4 regions of the Brevibacillus choshinensis genome follow, and region 2 is predicted to be linked to each of the others. Evidence: predicted binding sites of a transcription regulator. Region 2 holds the regulator's gene; each other region holds the start of a gene.
What was found. The regulator LexA, encoded in region 2, represses DNA repair genes until DNA is damaged. The targets are predictions, from matches to a motif close to CGAACATATGTTCG.

Region 1: JNE38_RS31055 (YolD-like family protein) is a predicted target of LexA. The motif match lies at 2,023-2,036, and genes of this name have one in related genera.
Region 3: JNE38_RS02165 (carbohydrate kinase) is a predicted target of LexA. The motif match lies at 1,280-1,293, and genes of this name have one in related genera.
Region 4: JNE38_RS18755 (DNA polymerase IV) is a predicted target of LexA. The motif match lies at 1,702-1,715, and genes of this name have one in related genera.

What each region holds. Positions count from the first base shown of each region.
Region 1 covers NZ_CP069127.1:1,026,048-1,029,176, reverse strand. Annotated here, with positions in the region: gene JNE38_RS05570 (YolD-like family protein) at 374-619, opposite strand; gene JNE38_RS05565 (C39 family peptidase) at 800-1,393, shown strand; gene JNE38_RS31055 (YolD-like family protein) at 1,566-1,841, opposite strand; gene JNE38_RS05555 (S-layer homology domain-containing protein) at 2,645-3,129, opposite strand, start outside.
Region 2 covers NZ_CP069127.1:3,429,699-3,432,827, reverse strand. Annotated here, with positions in the region: gene ileS (isoleucine--tRNA ligase) at 1-16, shown strand, start outside; gene JNE38_RS17315 (DUF4269 domain-containing protein) at 61-648, opposite strand; gene JNE38_RS17310 (DUF456 domain-containing protein) at 792-1,277, shown strand; gene lexA (transcriptional repressor LexA) at 1,322-1,945, opposite strand; gene yneA (cell division suppressor protein YneA) at 2,107-2,445, shown strand; gene JNE38_RS17295 (DUF896 domain-containing protein) at 2,537-2,734, shown strand; gene crcB (fluoride efflux transporter CrcB) at 2,820-3,129, shown strand, end outside.
Region 3 covers NZ_CP069127.1:377,522-380,650, forward strand. Annotated here, with positions in the region: gene JNE38_RS02160 (SDR family NAD(P)-dependent oxidoreductase) at 371-1,126, shown strand; gene JNE38_RS02165 (carbohydrate kinase) at 1,357-2,457, shown strand; gene JNE38_RS02170 (pseudouridine-5'-phosphate glycosidase) at 2,461-3,129, shown strand, end outside.
Region 4 covers NZ_CP069127.1:3,721,814-3,724,942, reverse strand. Annotated here, with positions in the region: gene JNE38_RS18770 (hypothetical protein) at 1-985, shown strand, start outside; gene JNE38_RS18765 (GNAT family N-acetyltransferase) at 982-1,212, opposite strand; gene JNE38_RS18760 (VOC family protein) at 1,206-1,565, opposite strand; gene JNE38_RS18755 (DNA polymerase IV) at 1,805-3,049, shown strand; gene JNE38_RS18750 (YhjD family protein) at 3,046-3,129, shown strand, end outside.

The DNA of each region.
Region 1 (3,129 bases), 2.4 Mb from region 2:
GTCCCTATTGAATTAGCCTATTCCATGTCATATAAAAGATATTTAATCCTGGATCAAGCGAACTCTCCTTCACGTTGAGCGAGTGCGGTTCACCGAATCGATTCGTTAGAATATCCAAGGCACTAGCGTTTAGTTCAGGTCGATAATCACTTACCGAAACGCAGAAACCCTCATCACTTCCTGAGGCACAGTAAACCACATCGTTTTCTTCATCGTAATATCTAAAAAGATTCTCCGGTTCAATAGATGAACATGCTTCTTCGGCTATTCGAATTATGTTTTCCTGTACCTCGTCCGAAAGAAATTCGACTCTCACAACCAACGTTGTTCCTTCCACAATTCATCATACTCACACCACAAGATTCATATCTTTCTAAGCATAACTAACCCTCATAATGTCCAAGAAAGGGATTTTCCTTATAGAACAATTATCTTCAACATGGACTAATCTTGTCCTTGAATCAAGTACTGTGATCCGCCCACGTACCTTCTCAGCTTCTCCCCAAACTGTTAGAACTCGAACGTCCTTATCTTCTTTTGCTTCCACCAGTTGATTGCCAAGTTCCTCTAGTTCAAACTCATCCCGAGTTGGCCGTTTAGGTATATTTGACTTTGCCAATGCCGCCCCTCCTTATTGAATTGAGTATCAGTCTTACACCGATATAAAAATCCATGAAAACATTTTACTTACAAATAGATTAAGGAAAATTTTTCTAATATAAATGTTTGAAATAATTTACCTAATTTAGTATAATTTGCTTTGTTGCAAAAATATACCAAAATGAGAGGAGCTTTAATAATGTCAATTTCGGTAAGATTCAAGAGTTTAATTGCTTTACTTATGACTGTAGTATTTTTACTAGTACCAAGTTCCGCATTCGCAAGTTACGGATCAGATCCGGAATACCCAACACCACAGATAAAAATTAACTGGGTATATCAAGGTAAGTCCCTCTGGTGCTGGAATGCAGTTTCCGTCATGCTATTGGATTATTATGGAATCAAAATGACTAAAGATGAGTATGCTATGTTTGTAAATGGCCATACAGATAACGTAACCATTCCTGCATTCAAATTCAAAAGTAAACTTAATGAAAAGGGCATATATGGAGATAATCTAAACTCTGCCGCTTCATGGAATCAAATAAAAGCATCAATCGATAAAGGATATCCTATTGTTGCCTTTAAAGAAAAAAAGAAAGATGGTTTTGGGCACACTTATATCATCAATGGTTATTACACAAAAAAAATTGGTGGCGTGGATGTACAGTATGTAATATATAACAACCCAGCCGAAGGTGAAGATGCTCTTCCATACAATGAATTTAATCAAGATAACCCAACCTGGAATTGGACAGGAAGCTGGCTGAATGTCAATAAAATTAAAAGATAAATAACATATAGATAAAGAGATGGTTAAGCCATCTCTTTATCTATTTCGACACACTCATGATATCCTTGACGTTAATCCATTGCGAATCCCAATCGCTCACGAGTTTGAACCGTTTGCGCGCCGCATCTATTTCCCGAACGACTCCCCACGCCTCCTCGATTATTCCCAGGCTTCACTTGCTCGGTACTAACCACTTGACTGTCACTGCGTAGTCATACTGTGTACTTTCGTAAATACGGAAACACATTTCGCTGAACTCATCTTCGTCGATCGACGGCCGCTCCACATACTTTTCATCTTCTTTTATCTGCAGGTACAGCTCGCGTTGCTCAGGCAGTACGAAACGACTTGCTGCAAAGACGTTTTCTACCTTGCTGGCCATCCGTTGTTCCCCTTTCGTTCCCAGGCTTCTAACACTGTGATCTGATCCGTATTGGATCTTTGCCACTCGATATACTCCTCTTTCGCAAGAACCTCAAGCACAGTCATGATACCGCCCTTGTTGCGTCCAGTCTTGATGCACAATTCGTCAACCGTTGGGGTCCTACGTCGCCCAGCTGAGTAGTTGGCGATAACCCGAAGGTCTTTTCTTTCAATATCTGATAACAATTGAACCACCGCCAAAAACAGGAACACACGTTTGTAGTATATGCGAACAGAAAGAGAACATGCAATAAAAAACACCCCACGTTTAGTTGAGTATTGGTTTGTTTCCTTCTCTGGGACCTATATGGTACCCATCGCTCTGGTAGGCCGTAGAGCTTTTGGACGCGATCGCCGTCGTCAAAGCTCAGAACTTCTTCTGCATGATAAAGCAGTGATCATCCAGTTCCACCTTGATTAATTTTTGATTTCACGCCGTATCGTTCTATTCAAGAATCCGTGATTTTTGCGGTTTTTAAAATGGTCCATTTTATTTCCCTTCACTGATTATCAATTTGATGGGGGCAAATGGGGGGCAACAGGAGCACTTTCCAAGATTCGGAGGTGTCTCTTTCCTAATTCAGATCACATTGGACAAAGTCTTCCTGCTTCAAGTTCTATCTTTCTTCCAGAGCGCCTGGAGAATTCTTTGCATCGTAGTTCCGGATGGTAGGGGCTTGTCTTTTGAAGCAAGCTGACTGATTGAGTGGCTCCCGCTTAATACGGCATAGAGTGAGCTGGAAATATGTGTGCGCGATTCTGGACAACAAACAAAAAAAACGAGCTCCTGTAAAAGAGGGGGCTCGTTTTATTCATGGTACGCCTTGCCTATTCGTGAAGATCGGCAAACTCGATTCGCCCATCTTGGTAAAGACGAAGGTCACGAGAGGCCGATTCAATATCGCCTGCTGCCCAATGAGATTGTGCTACATCCGACCAGTGGGTCCCCTGCATGATGGAGAGTGCCGGACGGGCAAACAGACGATTCAAAATCGTGATGGCCTCGGCTCGTGTCAAACGCTGGTTCGGCCGGAATGTTCCATCCTCATAGCCGCGCATTAGACCAGCCTTTTGTACAGCCTCGATAATATTCGACGCCCAATGCCCCTGCGTATCAGAGAATGTGTTTTCAAGCTTCGCAGGCTCTAGTCCTTTTACCTTATAAGCAACAGATGCCATCTCCGCTCGGGTTACTCCTTGTTCGGGACGGAAATAGCCTGTTAGATCACCAGAGAGAATACCTGCTGCTGACAATTGCAGTACGGAATTGGCGGCCCAGTGGGTTGCATGCAAGTCTGGATAAGGATTTGCTC
Region 2 (3,129 bases):
CCTGCGAGTGGAGTAGCATGCTGCAAGGCACCTGATAAGGAGGAACCAGTCCGGCAAGCATTATCTGGACTGGTTTTTCTCTTGGAAGAGGAGAATGTAGGACGTAAGCTCTTCCGTATGGTAGCGCTCTAGCTCCAAAAGTGCCTGATAAGGGTCATTGCCTGGGATATGGAAGTAGTGAGCGAAGGCAGGCTCGGTTTTCATGCCGTTCGCTTTGAGCATTCGAATATCCCGATAAGCCTCTTCACCGCCGATCGAGAGCAATCGATCCTCGATAACCATATGGCGGTATGCATTTTGCTGTTCGACCGGGACAGATTGAGCGAACAATTCAAACCAGAAGTCATGTGCATAAAATCCGATGACGCTGGAATCCTTGCCAGATACGAGAATACGGCTCTCCTGATAGCCTTCCATGCTGCCATATGCTGCACGCACATCAGCATCAAAGCGATCCAGGTCATGACTCACGCAGATGATATCGAGATCACTATCCGGAACATCGATTTGCAGGGGGATTGTGCCGGCGAGAACGGGATCGTACGCACACAAGGATTCCATCAGCCGGATTTGCGAGATGGCATTCCAGGCAGCCTGTTGGCGAGCATTGCCGGATTGCAAATAAGCGAGATCACGCCAGTTTTTCATGTGGATGCCTCCATCGTGTTTTGGTCCCGAAGAATTGGGTAACGATCATAGAATAGGGGTGTGAAATGATTGTAGTCGGTTGTCAAACAGACTGCAACGAAAATGAGCTTGACTCGTATACCATAGGGAGAGGAGTGGGGGTAGTGGATATACTTTTATGGGTGATTGTGGTAGCTTTGTTTGTATTGAGTATCGCCGGAATCTTTCTGCCGGTATTACCTGATACGATCCTGCTATGGGGCGGCTTCCTGATCTATCACTTCTTTATTGCAGATCCGGGTGCGGGACTTCCGTCATCCTTTTGGTGGGGGATGATTGCGCTCAGTGTGCTCTTGTACGGAGCAGATCTCTTGACCAATATGTATTTTGTGAAAAAGTACGGGGGATCTAAGTGGTCTTCGTTTGCGGCGATCATCGGGATTTTGCTCGGGATCTTCTTGTTCCCGCCGTTCGGTATGATCATTCTTCCATTCGCTTTCGTCGTGTTGGTAGAACTCTTCATGCAAAAACAAACGATGGAAAAAGCCATCAAGGCAGGCTTTGGCTCATTGATCGGATTTTTGGGAAGTGCCGTCGTCAAAGTCGTGCTCCAGGTGACGATGATCATTTGGTTTTTCATCGCGGCATAGGCGCAAAAAAGGACAGCAGAGGCTGTCCTTTTTACTTGCAATCATTAGTGAATCAAGCGATAGACTCCGATGACTTTACCGAGAATCGAAACGGCGTCGAGGATGATCGGCTCCATCGTGGCGTTCTCCGGCTGGAGTCTGAAATGATTCTTCTCTTTAAAGAAGCGTTTGACAGTGGCTTCATCTTCTTCGGTCATCGCCACTACGATATCACCGTTATTCGCAACGTGCTGCTGACGGACAATGACGTAGTCGCCATCGAGAATTCCCGCGTCGATCATACTGTTACCGGATACGCGGAGCATGTACACCTTGTCCGACGTTACGATGTTTTCCGGCAATGGGAAATATTCCTCGACATCTTCAATGGCTGTGATCGGTTGACCTGCAGTGACTTTCCCGATGACGGGCACACGAACAACGGAATCTTCAAAATCATCTTGAAAGCGATCTTCCTCAGACAAGAGCTCAATGGCACGAGGTTTGGTAGGGTCGCGCCGAATGAGGCCTTTCTTTTCCAAGCGAGCTAAGTGTCCGTGTACAGTAGAGCTGGAGGCAAGTCCGACTGCTTCCCCGATTTCCCGTACGGAAGGTGGGTAGCCTTTATCGCGGACTTCTTTTCGGATGAAGTCGATGATGGCCTGCTGTCGATTCGAAAGTTTTGACATAAGAGACACCTCAGTTTTCTCGAACATGTTTTCCTATATTATACCATGGGATCTTGCGTTCGACAAACATAAGTTCGGATCTTTTTTGTTGACATGAACATACGTTCCCATATATGATGGTAACAAGAGAACAGAACGTACGTTTGTAGGAGGAGATATTGATGTCTGTATTGACTGTACATAATCGCTTTGAAAAGAAGGTAGTTCGACGCACTCGTTTCGGCATTACCCGAGGACAGGCTCTATTGTTTCTGATTAGTTTTTCTCTCTTTTTTTATTTGTTGACCGAACTGGTGTTTGCTTCTGGTGTAGAGGTGGCTCCGCCGGTAAAGGAAATCACAGTGCGTGCCGGAGATAGCTTGTGGAAGCTGGCTGTTCGCTATCAAGAGGAAGCGAAGATGGACGTGAATGAGCTTGTAGCGGCGATCAAAGAAATAAACGACATGGAAGGTGTCATGATTTACCCTGGCCAGACCTTGAGAATACCGCTTCCGGAATAACTTCCCATTCACTGACGCCCGACCTGCTTGCACCGCCCTTGGGATATGGTATAATGGAGCGGCATTACTTACAGGTGGGGAGGAACCAGTAGTGGTATCTGACGCAGAAATCAAGCGCATTAATGAACTGGTGAAAAAGTCAAAAGAGGTCGGATTGTCCGAGGAAGAAAAGCTCGAGCAAAAAGCACTTCGTCAAAAGTATATCGATGCTGTAAAGCTTTCTTTGAGAGCAAACCTGGATTCCATCCGTTACGTGGAAGACCTTGAAGAAAATGGTCGGAAACAGTAAGATAACAGATATTGATAACAAAGACATCCTTGCTGCAAGCTAGGGTGTCTTTTTGTTCCGAACCGAGCATGGGAGGGAAAGCATAATGATTCCATGGATTGCGGTGGCAGCAGGAGGAGCACTCGGATCCATGATGCGCTATGGTCTTTCATTGATAGCGAATCAGCCGGGGTGGCCGATCGGAACATGGCTCGCGAACGTCGTGGGTTCATTTCTGATTGGTTTGCTGTCTGTATGGGGAAAAGAACGGGGAATGTTGTCACCGGAAGTGTATCTATTGTTTGCCACAGGGGTAATGGGGGGATTTACGACATTCTCCACCTTTTCTCTGGAGGTCATTTCTTTTTGGGGAGATGGCCAGATTGTTCGAGGGTTGTTGTATGCGCTTCTGAGCG
Region 3 (3,129 bases), 3.1 Mb from region 2:
GGTCTGAGGACGAAGGGAGGGAAAAGTGATGATGGACACTGTTTTCGCGATGGTCGAGGCGTTGGTAAAAGCACCCAGACTGCTTGGGGATTTGCGTGCAACGGGATCAGTCTGCCCTTTTTTTGGCATGCCAATTTCATACGAAAACAGGTACCGGATGCTTTTGCCCCTCGATAGCTCACACTTTACTGCAAGCTGACTTCATGTGGATTGCTATATCGTGATGCGATTATTTATAGAAGACGCCGGTATTCTTACGGCGTCTTTTTTGCGTTCTCAAAAGGAGGTGAGGGTAGCCGAAGTATCACTCAAGCAGCAGGCAGTCCGAAGGCATCATCAAAAAAAACAGGAACAAAGGGAGAGAATCAATATGTCTCATACACAGGTAGCGGTAGTAACAGGAGCAGCAAGCGGAATTGGCAGGGCGACCAGCATCAAGCTTGCGGAAAACGGATATCGAGTGGTGCTTGTAGATTTCAATGAGGAATCAGGCAAGGAAACCCTGCAGCAAATTCAAAGCAATGGGGGAGTAGGCATTTTCGTGAAAGCAGATGTCTCGAACCCAGCCAATGTGGAAAACTATGTGAAGCAGGCCATGGATGAGTACGGGCGTATTGATGTCTTGTTCAACAATGCAGGGATCATTCAAAAGTTCGCTCCGTTTACCGAAGTGTCTATCGAGGAGTACGAACGGATCATGTCCATTAATTTGAAAGGCATTTTTCTGGGAATGAAATATGTCCTCCCGATCATGGAGCAGCAAGGAAAGGGAGCCATCGTCAATACAGCTTCCTCGGCCGGTATACGCCCTGAGCACAGCATCGCGGTCTACTCTGCCAGCAAGCATGCGGTGATTGGTCTGACGAAGGGAGCCGCAATCGAGTACGCGAAAAAGGGGATTCGGATCAATGCTGTGTGCCCCGGCGGGATTGAGACTGCGATCTTCAAGAGCGTGGCCGATACGTTTGCAAACGGTGGATACGTGCCGGAAGAGCTTTCGCCTATGCGAATGGGACGGCACGGTCAGCCAAATGAGATCGCAGAGGTTGTCCTATTCCTGGCTTCTGAAAAAGCGAGCTTCATGACGGGTTCCGTCGTTGCTGTCGACGGCAGTCTGACTGTGTAAAGGAAGTGCTCGTAGCGATAGGAGGTGCAAAAAGGCTGTCGAAAATCGGCAGCTTTTTTTGTACTGATAAGAGAATGATAAGATTCTTATCCAGTATAAGTGCATCCGCAAAAGGCTTGGCGCAGATAAATTTTCTAATTGAAGTCGGTTTGCAAAACTTTTGTTTGTGTGATAGACTTTTGTTTGTAAACGAAGCTGTGAATGCTATTTAGGAAGAAAGGAGGATGACCGTGGACAAAGAAATGCAGATTTTACAGCATATCCGCCACAATCCTTTTATCAGCCAGCAGGAGCTGGCAGACTTGATGGGAATCTCCCGTTCCGCTGTCGCAGGCTACATCGCTCAGCTGACCAAGCGGGGAGAGATCAAGGGACGTGCGTATGTCCTGCGAGAAGAGGGCTCGATCGCGTGCATCGGCGGAGCCAATCTGGACCGCAAAGCGCGCGGGAAACAGCAAGTGCGGCTGCATTCCTCCAATCCCGTCACGATTATGGAATCATGCGGAGGGGTGGCGCGGAACATTGCCGAGAATTTGGGCAGGCTGGGCTGCAAAACCTCTCTTTTTACCAGCATAGGTGAAGATAAAGAAGGGGAATGGATCCTGCAAGAGACGCGCAAGCACGGTGTCGACATCAGCCAGGTATGGCGCTTGCCAACCCAGCGGACAGGCACCTATACGGCTCTGCTGGACATCGACGGGGAGATGGTTGTCTCGCTGGCGAACATGGATATTTATGATGCGCTGACACCGGAAATGTATGCAGACAAGTGGTCTCATATCGCGGCGGCCCAAGCAATATTCCTCGATACAAACGTACCGGCCGATTGCTTGGCTTATATCATCGAGCGCTGCCGGGAAGAGAACATTCCGCTCTTTGTGGACCCGGTCTCTTCTGCCAAAGCCAAAAAGCTGCCACAGCGATTGGACGGAGTCGAAGCCATTTTGCCCAATCGGGAAGAGGCTGAGTTATTGGCAGGAATGAGCATCTCCAGCATCGAGGAGTGCGCCGAGGCTTGCCGCAAAATCAGGGAGCGCGGCGTGAAGCACGTCATCGTGACCATGGGAGAACAAGGCGTTTATTATCAGTCAGAGGATGTATCCAAGCATTTCACTCCGTACCCTACGGAGGTCGTGGATGTGACTGGTGCGGGAGATGCCTTTGCATCGGGATTACTGTACGGGTATGTGGGTGGCGAGTCCTTTGAACGAGCCTGCCAATTGGGGCTGGCTGCTTCTGCCCTGACCTTGAAGACAGAGCAGTCCGTATCCCCAATGCTGAAACCGGAACAGCTCGAGATGACCGTAGATCAATTCGAAAAGGAGCGATAAGCAATGAAACAATATATGACCTTCACAGAGGAAGTACGTCACGCCCTGGAAAACAATCTGCCGGTAGTGGCTCTGGAGACGACGATCATTTCGCACGGGATGCCATATCCGCAAAACATCGAGATGGCGAAAGAAGTGGAGCAAATCATCCGTGACAACGGGGCCGTTCCAGCCACGATCGGGATCATGAACGGAAAAATCAAGATCGGCCTGACGGAGAGCGAGCTGGAAGAGTTTGCGACCAACAAGTCCGTAGAAAAAGTAAGCCGCCGCGACTTCCCTTACATCCTCGCGAGCGGTAAAATCGGTGCGACGACGGTGGCAGCTACGATGATCGCAGCTGAACTGGCTGGCATTCATATGTTTGCGACAGGCGGGATCGGCGGGGTGCACCGTGAAGGAGAAATTACATGGGACGTTTCTGCTGACCTGACGGAGCTGGCCCAAACAAACGTTGCAGTCGTTTGCGCAGGCGCCAAGTCCATCCTGGACATCGGCCGTACACTGGAGTACCTGGAGACACAAGGTGTGCCAGTCGTAGGCTACCGCACCTCCGAATTCCCTTCCTTCTTTGCCCGTGAGAGCGGCTTTGGGGTAGACTTCCGCCTGGATACACCGGAAGAAGTGGGAACCTTGATGGATACCAAATGGAAGCTGGGCCTCAAAGGCGGC
Region 4 (3,129 bases), 290 kb from region 2:
CATCCCAGCTGGACAAATTTGGCGGGTATCACTCGATGGGACTCGGAAAGAAAGGATCTCCGCATTAACCGCTCCTTATTTTGTTTCGCGTGCACTGGACAGGGAAAACAGATTCTTGCTCGCATACCGCTATCGGGAATTTTGTGAGTGCGATGCGCCCCACATCCCGCTGTATGCCATTTACGATGTGAATCAAAAGGAGCTGACCCGCTATCCCGTACCGCTGACCGTCAACTACCGGGGAAACGGTGATTTTGTCGCGGATCGACGCGGCTTCTTCTACGCCAAGCCTGAAGGGGAGGGGCAAGTGCCGGAAAGCGAATGGGCGACTCCCGTCAACGTGAAGGGCTTCGTGCACGGAGCGAGCTTCAGTCATAATCGTCGGTACGTGCTGATGGCAGTGGGTGCTGCCGAGCAGAAAGACGATCTCGATCTCGTCATTCGCGATCTCGAAACGGGAGGAGAGCAGCGACTTCCTGGAGCAGTGAAAGGTACGATCCCGACGAGCGAGGCGGACGGTTCGATCCTGCCTGTGACCTTCGACGATGCCGGGCGCTACGCGACGTTCATCATGCGGGAGAACGCGGACAGCCTCACCGAGGTTCGCCAGCGCTACGATTGGAAAACCGAGAAAGTGATCAGCTGGAATCCCCCTGTTGCCCAAGATGTATGGTCAGGCTATTCCCAGTCCGATGACGGGAAGTACCAGATGTACTATAATGGCGGACTCTACCAGGGCGCTAAGCTGATCACCGAATTGGAGCGCTCGGGAATGTGGGTGCCGGGGACGCACCTGCTGGTGTATGCCAAGTGGGAGGATGGGAAGGAGGGCAAGCCGTCCACAGAGTCGCTTCGCCTTTATGACGCCGACCAGCGCCGGGAGCGGGTGATTCTGGAAGGATTGCCCCATGATGTTGGGGTGATCGGGGCGAGCAGCGATGGCAAATGGCTGCTCGTGCAAAGTGAGCAGGATCTGACGGATTAGCTGCCTGTGTACTCGCGTCTGAGCATGGACAGGACGATCAATGATTCGTACTCATCGCCTGTCCGCAGGCCTTCGCGAAGCGTGCCCTCCATGCAAAAGCCCTCGGACAGGTACAGCTGCAGGGCGCACTTTTTCGTCTCTTTGACATCCAGCCATAGGCGGTGGGCGTTCCGATCTGCGAACGCCCACTTTTTGACTTGTCGCAAGATGGTGAGACCGTCTAGCATTTGCAGACCATCAGCAGGTTGCCGTCTGGGTCGCGGAACGTAAACCAGTGCCCGCTTTCGATGGGGCTCACGAGCGTAACGCCCATCTCTTGCAGGTAGCGGTAAGCTGCCTCGATGTCCTGCGTGTTGAAATGAAACAGCGGAGCGTCACTGGGTGAGCTTTTTGGGAAAATTTTGCTGTCCAGGATGAGCGTGGGGCCCTTTTGCATCGGAATGCAGTAGAGATGGCCGAACAAGATGTCTTGATCAGCAGGTATGCCGAGCAGCCGGCAATACCAGTCGCGGGCTTCTTCGATGTGCCGAACAGGCACGAATACTGCGCCAATTTCTGTCTGCAGAGGGGAGGATTCCATGGAACTCACCTTCTTTTCTAGAGGTCGCCACACAGCGCACCTGCTTTTTTGTACAGGATTCTGCCATGTGCTTGGAATCCCTGCTTTCTTGGAGAAAAAATTACCAGCACATTTTTAGAGGGAAGGGGTATAAAAGCGAACGTTTGTTTGCTATACTAAGAACAAAAGGATTTGCGAACGCTTGTTCTGCAAATAGGGATTATCACATTCAGTTTTCTAATTACTAAGGGGATGGCAATATGGCCAATGCGAACAAACGGATCGTTTTTTTGGTCGATATGCAGAGTTTTTATGCCAGTATCGAGAAAGCGGCCAACCCACAGCTGCGGAATCAACCAATCGTCGTGGCGGGAGACCCGGAGCGGCGCAGCGGGGTGGTCCTGGCGGCATGCCCGATTGCCAAATCGTACGGCGTGGTTACGGCGGAGGCACTGTGGCAGGCTCAGCAAAAGTGCCGCAACCTCGTGGTGGTTCGTCCGCGGATGGAGATGTACATCCGCATCTCGATGCAGATTACCCAAATTTTTGAGGCGTTCACGGATAAGGTGGAGCCGTACTCGATTGACGAACAGTTTCTCGATGTGACGGGCAGTGTCCACCTGTTTGGAGGGGATCCCCTGCAGATGGCAGCGCAAATCCGGCGGCGCGTCTGGCTGGAGACCGGGATCAACTGCCGGGTGGGAATCGGAGAGAATAAAGTGCTGGCCAAAATGGCTTGTGACAACTTTGCCAAGAAGCGGGAGGAAGGCGTTTTTTGGCTCAAGCGGGAGGAGCTGGCTGAGACCCTCTGGAAACTGCCGATTGAAAAGCTGTTTGGCGTAGGGTCTCGGATGAAGCGTCACTTTCACCGCATGGGGGTCTATCAGATCAGGCAGCTGGCGGAGCTGGCACCGAATGTGCTCACCCGCCGCTTTGGAGTGAATGGCGAGGTGCTGTGGCGCACCGCCCGGGGCCTGGATGACTCGCCGGTCTCGCTGAATACGTACGATACCCAAAAAGGGATCGGTCACCACATGACGCTCCCCCGGGATTACCACACGGGCGCCGAAATCAAGGTCGTGCTGCTGGAGCTGTGTGAAGAGGTGTGCCGGCGGGCGCGGAGCAAGGAGCTGATGGGTTCTGTACTTTCTGTCGGCTGCCGCGGAGCCGATTTCGATGTGATGACAGGCTTTGGGCGGCAGATGAAGCTGGAGGAGCAGACGAATGATGCCATGACGCTGTATGAAGCGGCCTGCTGCCTTTTTGACCGGCATTGGCAGGAGACCCCCGTGCGCAGCATCGGCGTCACGCTGGGACAGCTGGTGCCCGACAATGTCCTGCAGCTCAATCTGTTCACGGATCATCACAAGCGCCGTTCGCTCGCCCATGCGATGGATGACATCCGCACCCGCTACGGTCAGGATGCCATCCTGCGGGCAGCTTCTCTGCTCGGAGCAGGTCAGGCGAAAGAGCGAGCCCGCAAGATCGGGGGGCATTACAAGTGACCGAGCAGCAGGTGGGATCGCCAGAAGGAGAGCAGGAGATGATGCGCCTGTACATTTTGCATGGCATCTTGTTTCGGGCC